Regions from separate parts of the Streptomyces flavovariabilis genome, predicted to be linked through region 2. Evidence: riboswitches for the same ligand, from Rfam matches in the RefSeq annotation. Region 2 holds a riboswitch; each other region holds the start of a gene.
What was found. A riboswitch is a leader RNA that binds a small molecule or an ion and turns the genes downstream of it on or off. The one in region 2 is predicted to bind cobalamin.
Positions count from the first base shown of each region.

Region 1 (2,193 bases), on a different contig from region 2:
GACTCCAGGAAGGCGATCTTCTTCGCGGCCGACTCCGCGGTCTGCGACTTACGGGTCAGGTCGCCGATGACGAGGACGTCGGGGTCGCGGTCGGCGACCGTCTCCCAGTTGACCTGCGGCCACTCCTCGTGCGTGTCGTCGAAGACGTTCTTCGCGCCGAGGGCCTGGGTGATGATGCCGGGTGCTCCGCAGCAGCCCGCCATGTAGGGCGACTCGGAGTTCGCGAACCAGTAGAGGAGGGTGACGTCGGAGGCGTCGATGCCCGCCGTGGCCTTCTTCATGCGCTGCCGGAGGGACGACACGAGTGCGTCGCCGCGTTCCTTCACCCCGAACACGGTCGCGAGGTCATGTACTTCGCCGTAGACGGTGTCGATGCCCAGAGCCTTGTCGCGTGCGCCGTCACCGCCGCCCGAGTTGTCCTTGCCGGCGCAGTCGGACGGGGAGACGTAGGTGGGGACGCCGAGCTTCTCGAACTGCTCGCGGGTGGCGACGCCGCCTTTGCCGAGGGTGGAGACGAACGACGCGGCGACGAAGTCGGGCTCGGTGTCCAGGACGCGTTCGAGGGACGGGTTGTTGTCGGCGATGCGCGGCACCTCGGCGTCGGCCTTCTCCAGCCCCTTCATCACGGGGTCGGTCCAGGTGGCCGTGCCCGCGAGGCGGTCGGCCAGGCCGAGGGAGAGCAGGATCTCGGTGGTGCCCTGGTTGAGGGACACGGCGTGCTGCGGCGCGGCCGCGACGCGGACCTCGTGCCCGCAGTTGGAGAGCGTGACGGCGGCCTTCGCGTCGGTGGAGTCGGCGCCGCCGCAGCCGGTCAGGAGCAGGGAGCCGGCCGCGAGCAGGGCAGCGGCACGGGCGGGTGGAGCGAGGGGCACGGGAACCAGTCCTCAGTCGTCGAGGGCCCATTCGCGGAGCCCGGTCGTACGGTGCTCCCCCGCCGCGTGCGGCCGCGGGGGCCGCCAGCAGGTCTTCGGACTCGGGTTCATCCGGTACGGGACGCCTTCCCGGACGACCGAGTCGTCCAGTGGCCGAGGCCCCGCCCGTCCCCCTCACCGCTGCGCGTCAGTTCCGGATTCGCACCGGATTCCCTGACCCACGTACATGGGTTCGACTGGCCTCGGCAAGCTATCACGGAGGCTCTCGGGGAATCACCGCGCACTCCGCGTCGTTGCCGGGAGAGCAGTTCGTCACGACTCTCGAGGAGGCCGCCGGTGTACGGCGACGAGGCAGCGGTCCGCAGGATCCTCACCGAGCTCGGCGACACGTGGGCGGTGGTGGGCCTGTCGTCGAACCGGCAGCGGGCGGCGTACGGCGTCGCCGCAGTGCTCCAGCGCTTCGGCAAGCGCGTCGTGCCGGTGCATCCGAAGGCGGAGACGGTGCACGGGGAGAAGGGGTACGCGAGCCTGGCGGACATCCCCTTCGCCGTGGACGTCGTCGACGTGTTCGTGAACAGCGACCTCGCCGGGGCCGTCGCGGACGAGGCGGCCGCCAAGGGCGCGAAGGCCGTCTGGTTCCAGCTCGGCGTCATCGACGAGGGGGCGTACGACCGGACCCGCTCGGCGGGACTGGAGATGGTGATGGACCGCTGCCCGGCGATCGAGATCCCACGGCTGTCTCATCACCGCGTACAGGAATCCTGAAGCGTTTCCCACGAAATACCCGCGCCCGGTCAAGGCTGCACAACTCGTCTTCTTCCGCCGGCTGACCGATTCCTAACCTGAGGCCTCTTGCTCGCCGGACTCTTCGAGTTCACTGATGAGAGGCCCCGCATTCATGGAGAGAGACGGTCTGCGCCGGGACGTCGGGCTGATCGGGCTCATGTGGGCGTCGGTCGGATCCATCATCGGCTCGGGCTGGTTGTACGGCGCCGAGAAGGCCGTCGTTGCGGCCGGCCCCGCGGCGATCCTGTCCTGGCTCATCGGCGCCGTGGCGATCGTGCTGCTGGCCCTGGTGCACGCGGAACTCGGCGGCATGTTCCCGGTCGCGGGCGGCACGGCCCGCTACCCGCACTACGCGTTCGGCGGACTGGCGGGCATGTCCTTCGGCTGGTTCTCCTGGCTCCAGGCGGCGACGGTGGCCCCGATCGAGGTCGAGGCCATGATCGGCTACGCCGGGCACTGGCACTGGGCGCAAGGCCTCCAGCACGCGCAGGACGGGACGCTGACGACGAGCGGCTTCGTCGTCGCCGTCCTGCTG
Region 1 covers NZ_JNXD01000010.1:7,741-9,933, reverse strand. The annotation lists gene IO24_RS0118235 (ABC transporter substrate-binding protein) at 1-872, opposite strand, end outside; cobalamin riboswitch at 942-1,128, opposite strand; gene IO24_RS0118230 (CoA-binding protein) at 1,209-1,637, shown strand; gene IO24_RS0118225 (APC family permease) at 1,771-2,193, shown strand, end outside.
Region 1: it holds a riboswitch for cobalamin, as region 2 does, so the genes downstream of both, IO24_RS0118235 (ABC transporter substrate-binding protein) here and IO24_RS0108195 (energy-coupling factor ABC transporter permease) in region 2, are expected to answer to the same signal.

Region 2 (2,193 bases):
GTCACCGGACTCCCGCCGGCGTTCGAGAACTACCTCCTCGGTCTGCTCGCCAAGCAGCCCGAGGACCGGCCCACCGCCCAGCAGGCCGCCGAGTGGTTCGCCGGGGGCGCCTGGCGCGGCCTGCCCGAGCCGCTGCCGGAGGTCTCACCGCCGCTGCGGCCGACGACCGCGTCCGCGGCGACGCACGCCGCGCCCGGCCCGAACGCGGCTGCCGAGACCAGCAACCCGACCACGTACGCGCTGCCCGCTACCACGGGGCACCGCACCGCGGCCCGGGCCGCCCAGGCGGGGCGTTCGGGTCGCTCCCGCGGGCGCGGCGGCCTCGGCAGCCGGACGAGACTGGCCGCGACGGCCGCCGCCGCTGCTCTCTTCCTCGCCGCGATGCTCATCGGCATGCGCTGGTTCTCGCCCGACACCACCGCGGAGGGCACCGAACCCGACGCGTCCCCGACTGCGAGCAGCCCCGCCGCCGCCCCGTCGGGCGATTCCGCCTCGTCTCTCTCCTCCGATCCGGAAGCCGACCCGAAGGCCGGCCCGGCGACCGGCCCGGCGACCGGCCCGGTGGATGTCGGCACGCCGACGACCGGCACCGTGGCCGATGTCACTCCGTCCGCGCCGGCCGCTTCCCCGACCCCTGCCGCGCCGCCGCCCGGCGCCGCGACTCCGACGGATGCGGCGGGCAACGGCGGGCCGCAGCAGCCCAAGCCGGAGAGCCCGCGCCAGGCCGGGGGATACGGGGAGGGCGACGACGGCGGAGACGACGGGGGCGACGACTGACGCGGGCTCCGCAGCCGCGCGGCGGCGCCCGCCGCAGCGCGTGGATCAGCGGGGGGATGCGCCGGTGTGCGAGCGGGCGCCCCCTCGCGCGCCCCCTGGGGTGGCTTGTCACCGCCCTTATCCGGGCCTTATTGTCACCAGGCCTTGGTGAACGGGAAATCCGGTGTGATGCCGGTGCGGCCCTCGCCACTGTGAATCGGGAAGTCCGGCTCCAGCCCTAGCGGGCAGCCACTGGGTCTCAGTGACCCGGGAAGGCGGAGTCCGGGCGGTGGTACCCGTCAGCCAGGAGACCGGCCAAGGCGCGTCAACCATCCACGAGGTGCTGGAGAGGGTCTGCTGAGCCATGCACATTGCCGAGGGTTTCCTTCCTCCGGCGCACGCGGTCGCCTGGGGCGTCGCGTCGGCGCCGTTCGTCGTCCACGGGGTCCGGTCGCTCACCCGTGAAGTGCGCGAGCACCCCGAGAGCACGCTGCTCCTCGGTGCGTCCGGCGCCTTCACCTTCGTCCTGTCCGCCCTGAAACTGCCGTCCGTCACCGGCAGTTGCTCGCACCCCACCGGCACGGGCCTCGGAGCCATCCTGTTCCGGCCGCCCATCATGGCGGTGCTGGGCACCATCACCCTGCTCTTCCAGGCGCTGCTGCTCGCGCACGGCGGCCTGACCACGCTCGGCGCCAACGTCTTCTCGATGGCGATCGTCGGTCCCTGGGCCGGATACGCCGTCTACGCACTGCTGCGTCGCTCCGGTGCTCCGCTGATGGTGGCCGTGTTCTGCGGCGCGTTCGTCGCCGACCTGTCCACCTACTGCGTCACCAGCGTGCAGCTGGCGCTCGCCTTCCCCGACCCGGGCAGCGGATTCCTGGGCGCACTCGGCAAGTTCGGTTCCATCTTCGCCGTCACCCAGATCCCGCTCGCAGTGAGTGAGGGCCTGCTGACCGTGCTCGTGATGCGGCTGCTGGTGCAGTCCAGCAAGGGCGAACTGACCCGGCTGGGCGTGCTCCTCGCCAAGAAGCAGGCACGGACCGAGACCGAGGCGGTGGCCCGATGAGCAGGAACACGAAGATCAACCTGGTGCTGCTGTTCGCCGTGGCCGCGCTCGCCGTGCTGCCCCTGGCGCTCGGCCTCGGCGACCACAAGAAGGAGCCGTTCACGGGCGCCGACGCCGAGGCCGAGACGGCGATCACCGAGCTGCGGCCGGACTACGAGCCGTGGTTCTCGCCGCTGTACGAGCCGCCGTCCGGCGAGATCGAGTCGGCACTGTTCTCCCTCCAGGCCGCTCTCGGCGCCGGTGTCCTCGCCTACTACTTCGGGCTGCGGCGGGGCCGTCGGCAGGGCGAGCAGCGGGCGCTGGAGCGGGAGGCCAGCAGCGCGCTCGCCGGCGCCGCCGGGAAGTCCACCGCAGAACAGGACTGACCCCGG
Region 2 covers NZ_JNXD01000003.1:166,903-169,095, reverse strand. The annotation lists gene IO24_RS0108200 (serine/threonine-protein kinase) at 1-777, shown strand, start outside; cobalamin riboswitch at 906-1,090, shown strand; gene IO24_RS0108195 (energy-coupling factor ABC transporter permease) at 1,121-1,822, shown strand; gene IO24_RS0108190 (energy-coupling factor ABC transporter substrate-binding protein) at 1,819-2,187, shown strand.

Region 3 (2,193 bases), on a different contig from region 2:
TGGTGCCGCGGATCAGTGAACCGCGGGCGCGGACGCGGGAGTACGCGATCCCGATGCCGCCCGCGTGCTTCGACAGCCGGGCCACCTGGTGGTAGCGGTCGTAGATGGAGTCCAGCTCGTCCTTGGGGGAGTCGAGGAGGTAGCAGGACGACATCTGCGGGTGCCGTGTGCCCGAGTTGAAGAGGGTGGGGGAGGAGGGGAGGTAGTCGAGGCGGCTCATGAGGCCGTAGAGAGCCGCGACTTCGTCCAGCGCGCGTGCGGTGTCGTCCTCGGCGAGGCCGCTCGCCACCCGCAGCAGGAAGTGCTGGGGCGTTTCGACGACCTTGCGGGTGAGGGGGTGGCGCAGCAGGTAGCGGCTGTGCAGCGTGCGCAGGCCGAAGTAGCCGAAGCGGTCGTCGGCGCCGGTGTCGATCAGGGCGTCGAGCCGGGCCGCGTGCAGCCGGACGAACTCGGCGGTGCGGTCGGCGATGAGGCCCTCGCGGTGGCCGACCGCGACGGACTCGGTGAAGGACGTGACGCCCTGCGAGGCGGCCTCCTCGCGGATGCCGATGGTCAGCATCCGCGCGGCCAGCCGGGAGTAGGCGGGGTCCTCGGAGATCAGACCGGCCGCGGCCTCCGTCGCCAGATCACGCAACTCCGCCTCGTCGGCTCGCGCGGACCTGCCGCGCAGCGCGGCGGCGGCGACCCGGCCGGGGTCGGCGTCGGGGAGGTCGGCGGTCAGCTCGGTCAGGGTCCGCAACAGCGCGGTACCGGGAGCGTCGGGTTCTTCGGTGGCTGAGACCGGTTCGGCTGGCGCGATGGTCACGTGGGGCTCTCCCTCGCTCGGCACGGGGGCCTCGTCGAGGGCAGGGGGCAGCACACGAGCGCACGCGGCGTCGCGTCCACCGGCCCATTCCACGAGGCCCGGACGTCAGGGCGCACCGGCCGGGTGGCCGGGCGCGCTGTCGGCAGGTCCTCGGACTGACTCCTGCGCATGGCGGTTCAGGGAACAGACATGCACAAGTACACCGTTGCGGGACAGTTCCGGATTCGCACCGGATTCCCCTGCGGCGACAGCGAGCATGAGCATACATCTTGTGCCGGGCTCGGTTGGCACCCCCAGATGTTGTGTCGCGGTGGCGTCAGAGCGTCAGCTTTACGTGACAGCGGGCCGCCGTGAATCCCTCTCACGGCGGCCCGCTGCGGGCTGTGTGCGGTTGTTCGCGCAGTTTCCCGCGCCTCTAGTGGGCGCTACCGGCGGTGGCCGGCGGAAGCTCCACCTGGACCCCGGGGTCCCCCGCGTCCGCCGTGTAGTCCTCCGGCTTGGTCTCGTCGATGCCGTCGGGGGCCTTCAGTGCCCTCAGGACGAAGGTCAGGACCACCGTCACCACCACGTTCAGGACGAACGCCGTGAGGCCGATGTAGCCGATCTCGCCGATGCCCGGGATCTCCTTCGAGGAGCCGCCGAAATGCTTCTGCGTGGGCGAGGCGACGCCGTACGCGGCGGCCGTGCCGTAGATCATGCCGACCGCCCAGCCCGCGAGCAGGGCCCAGCGGTGGAACCAGCGGGTGAACAGGCCGCCGACCAGGGCCGGGAAGGTCTGCAGAATCCAGATGCCGCCCAGCAGCTGGAAGTTGATGGCGACCGTCTTGTCCATGGTGAGGACGAAGGCCAGGGCGCCGACCTTCACCAGCAGGGAGACCAGCTTGGAGACCTTGGTCTCCTGCGCCGGTGTGGCGTCCGGCTTGATGAAGTCCTTGTAGATGTTGCGGGTGAAGAGGTTCGCGGCCGCGATGGACATGATGGCCGCCGGCACCAGCGCGCCGATGCCGATCGCCGCGAAGGCCACGCCCGCGAACCAGTCCGGGAACATCGTCTCGAACAGCTGCGGAATCGCCAGCTGCCCGTTCTGCACCTTGATCCCGGCCGCGATCGCCATGAACCCGAGCAGCGCCAGCAGACCCAGCATCAGCGAGTACAGCGGCAGGATCGTGGTGTTGCGGCGGATCACCTCACGGCTCTTCGAGGACAGCGTCGCCGTGATCGAGTGCGGATACATGAAGAGGGCCAGGGCGGAGCCCAGCGCCAGCGTGGCGTACGTCCACTGTCCCGCCTCGGCCGGTACCAGCGCACCGCGCGGCGCACCCGTCGCCGGGTTGGTCTGGCTGTACGCCTCGCTCGCCTTGGCGAAGATGTCGTCGAAGCCGCCCAGC
Region 3 covers NZ_JNXD01000002.1:8,038-10,230, reverse strand. The annotation lists gene IO24_RS0105050 (ribonucleoside-diphosphate reductase subunit alpha) at 1-805, opposite strand, end outside; cobalamin riboswitch at 930-1,069, opposite strand; gene mctP (monocarboxylate uptake permease MctP) at 1,221-2,193, opposite strand, start outside.
Region 3: it holds a riboswitch for cobalamin, as region 2 does, so the genes downstream of both, IO24_RS0105050 (ribonucleoside-diphosphate reductase subunit alpha) here and IO24_RS0108195 (energy-coupling factor ABC transporter permease) in region 2, are expected to answer to the same signal.

Region 4 (2,193 bases), on a different contig from region 2:
TGGAAGCTGTCGCGGCGTGAGGTCGTCGACCACACCAACGTCAACGACATCGACGTCACCGACACCGACGAGGCGGAGCCCGCGGGCGTGGTCACCACGGCGATGGCCGCCGTGACGCCGCCGCCGGCCGGCACGCCGGCGCAGGAGCCGGTGCCGTCGTTCCCGGCCCAGGCCACCGCCGAGCGGACGCCGACCACGACCACGACGGTCTGACCCCGCCACCGGTTACAAGGAAGAGTCTCTGAGATGAAGATCGACTGGGCGGCCCTCGGCTCCGTCTTCGGCGTCAGCCTCGTGGTCACCGTGGCCCTCGTCGGCCTGTTCACCCTCGGCATCACCGGCCTGTCGCGCCGCGAGCGTGCGGTGGCGGAGGGCGGTTCCGCGGGCCTCGCGGTGACCGGCGCGTACGCGTGCTTCGCGGCGTGCGCGGCGGCCGTGGGGTACGGGATCTATCTGATCGTGGCCTGACGGCCCGACAGCACATCGTCCACCGGGCGGCGCGGGACTTCGGTCCTGTGCCGCCCGGTCGTCGTGTGTGCGGAAGGGGACGGTGTGGGGTTCTGCACACTCTCCCCTCGCAGGTCAACGGCAAGTTGACGCCGGTTCCCGGCCGTGGTGGACTGCCGGGGCCAGTACGGCGGCAGGAGAGGAAGCCGGTGAAAGTCCGGCGCGGTCCCGCCACTGTCACCGGGGTAGCAATCCCCGGGAGCCAGGAACTCTCACCGCCGGTCTCGTCGAACCAGGGCGTGGACACCCTGAGTGAGGACACATATCGCCATGCGCGGCTGCCGATCCGGTTTCAGCACCCCACCCCCGCCTGCCCTTCTGGCCGGCTGAGCCCATGGGTGCCGATCGCGTCTTCGCGTACGGCGCCGCCGCCGGTCTGATCGGTGACCTGCTGCTCGGTGATCCTCGCCGAGGGCATCCGGTCGCCGTGTTCGGGCGGGCCGCGGGTGCCGTGGAACGGGTGTTGTGGCGGGACCACCGCGGGTGGGGCGCGCTGCACACCGCCGTGTGTGCCGGAGGAGCCGTCGCCCTGGGGTCCGTCGCCGCACGTGCCGTGCGGACGTCCCCCGTCGCCTCGGTCGCGCTCACCGGAGCCGCCACCTGGGCTGTCGTCGGGGGGACTTCACTCGCCCGGGAGGCGCAGGCCATCGGGCGTGCCCTCCGTGGCGGGGACGTCGAAGCGGCCCGGGCCCGGCTGCCGCATCTGTGCGGCCGGGATCCGCAGGCCCTCGACGCCGACGGCATGGCCCGGGCCGTGGTCGAGTCCGTCGCCGAGAACACCTCCGACGCGGTGGTGGGGGCGCTGGTGTGGGGGGCAGTCGGCGGGGTGCCGGGGCTGCTCGGCTTCCGGGCCGTCAACACCCTGGACGCCATGGTCGGGCACAAGTCGGCCCGGTACCGCCGGTACGGGTGGGCCTCCGCGCGCCTGGACGACCTCGCGGGGTGGCCGGGAGCGCGGCTGACCGCCGTACTCGCCGCCCTGGCCGGGCCGGATCCGCGGGGGGCCGTGCGGGCCTGGCGGGCCGATGCGGCGAAGCATCCGAGTCCCAACGCCGGGCCCGTGGAGGCCTCGTTCGCGGGGGCGCTCGGGGTGCGGCTGGGTGGAACGCTCTCGTACGGCGGGCGGGTGGAGCACCGGCCCGTGCTGAACACACAAGGGCGTGCCGTCGGTACGCACGACGTCGAACGGGCCGTGCGGCTCTCGCGGCGGGTCACCTGGCTCGCCCTCGGGGTGTGCGCCGGCGCGCGGCTGCTGAAGAGGGGGAAATGACATGGGCGGTGGTCTTCTCGTCGCCGGCACCACCTCCGACGCCGGCAAGAGCGTCGTGACCGCCGGGATCTGCCGGTGGCTGGTGCGGCAGGGCGTCAGGGTCGCGCCCTTCAAGGCGCAGAACATGTCCCTGAACTCCTTCGTGACGAAGGAGGGGGCCGAGATCGGGCGGGCGCAGGCCATGCAGGCGCAGGCCTGCCGGGTCGAGCCGACCGCGCTGATGAATCCCGTGCTGCTCAAGCCCGGTGGCGAGCAGAGCAGTCAGGTCGTGCTGCTCGGCAAGCCCGTCGGGGAGCTGAGTGCGCGCGGCTACCACGGCGGGCGGCAGCAGCAGTTGCTCGGCACGGTCCTGGACTGCCTCGAGCAGTTGCGGGGCACGTATGACGCGGTGATCTGTGAGGGGGCCGGTTCTCCCG
Region 4 covers NZ_JNXD01000026.1:56,851-59,043, forward strand. The annotation lists gene IO24_RS0134370 (inorganic phosphate transporter) at 1-213, shown strand, start outside; gene IO24_RS0134375 (hypothetical protein) at 247-468, shown strand; cobalamin riboswitch at 600-738, shown strand; gene IO24_RS0134380 (cobalamin biosynthesis protein) at 842-1,777, shown strand; gene IO24_RS0134385 (cobyric acid synthase) at 1,779-2,193, shown strand, end outside.
Region 4: it holds a riboswitch for cobalamin, as region 2 does, so the genes downstream of both, IO24_RS0134380 (cobalamin biosynthesis protein) here and IO24_RS0108195 (energy-coupling factor ABC transporter permease) in region 2, are expected to answer to the same signal.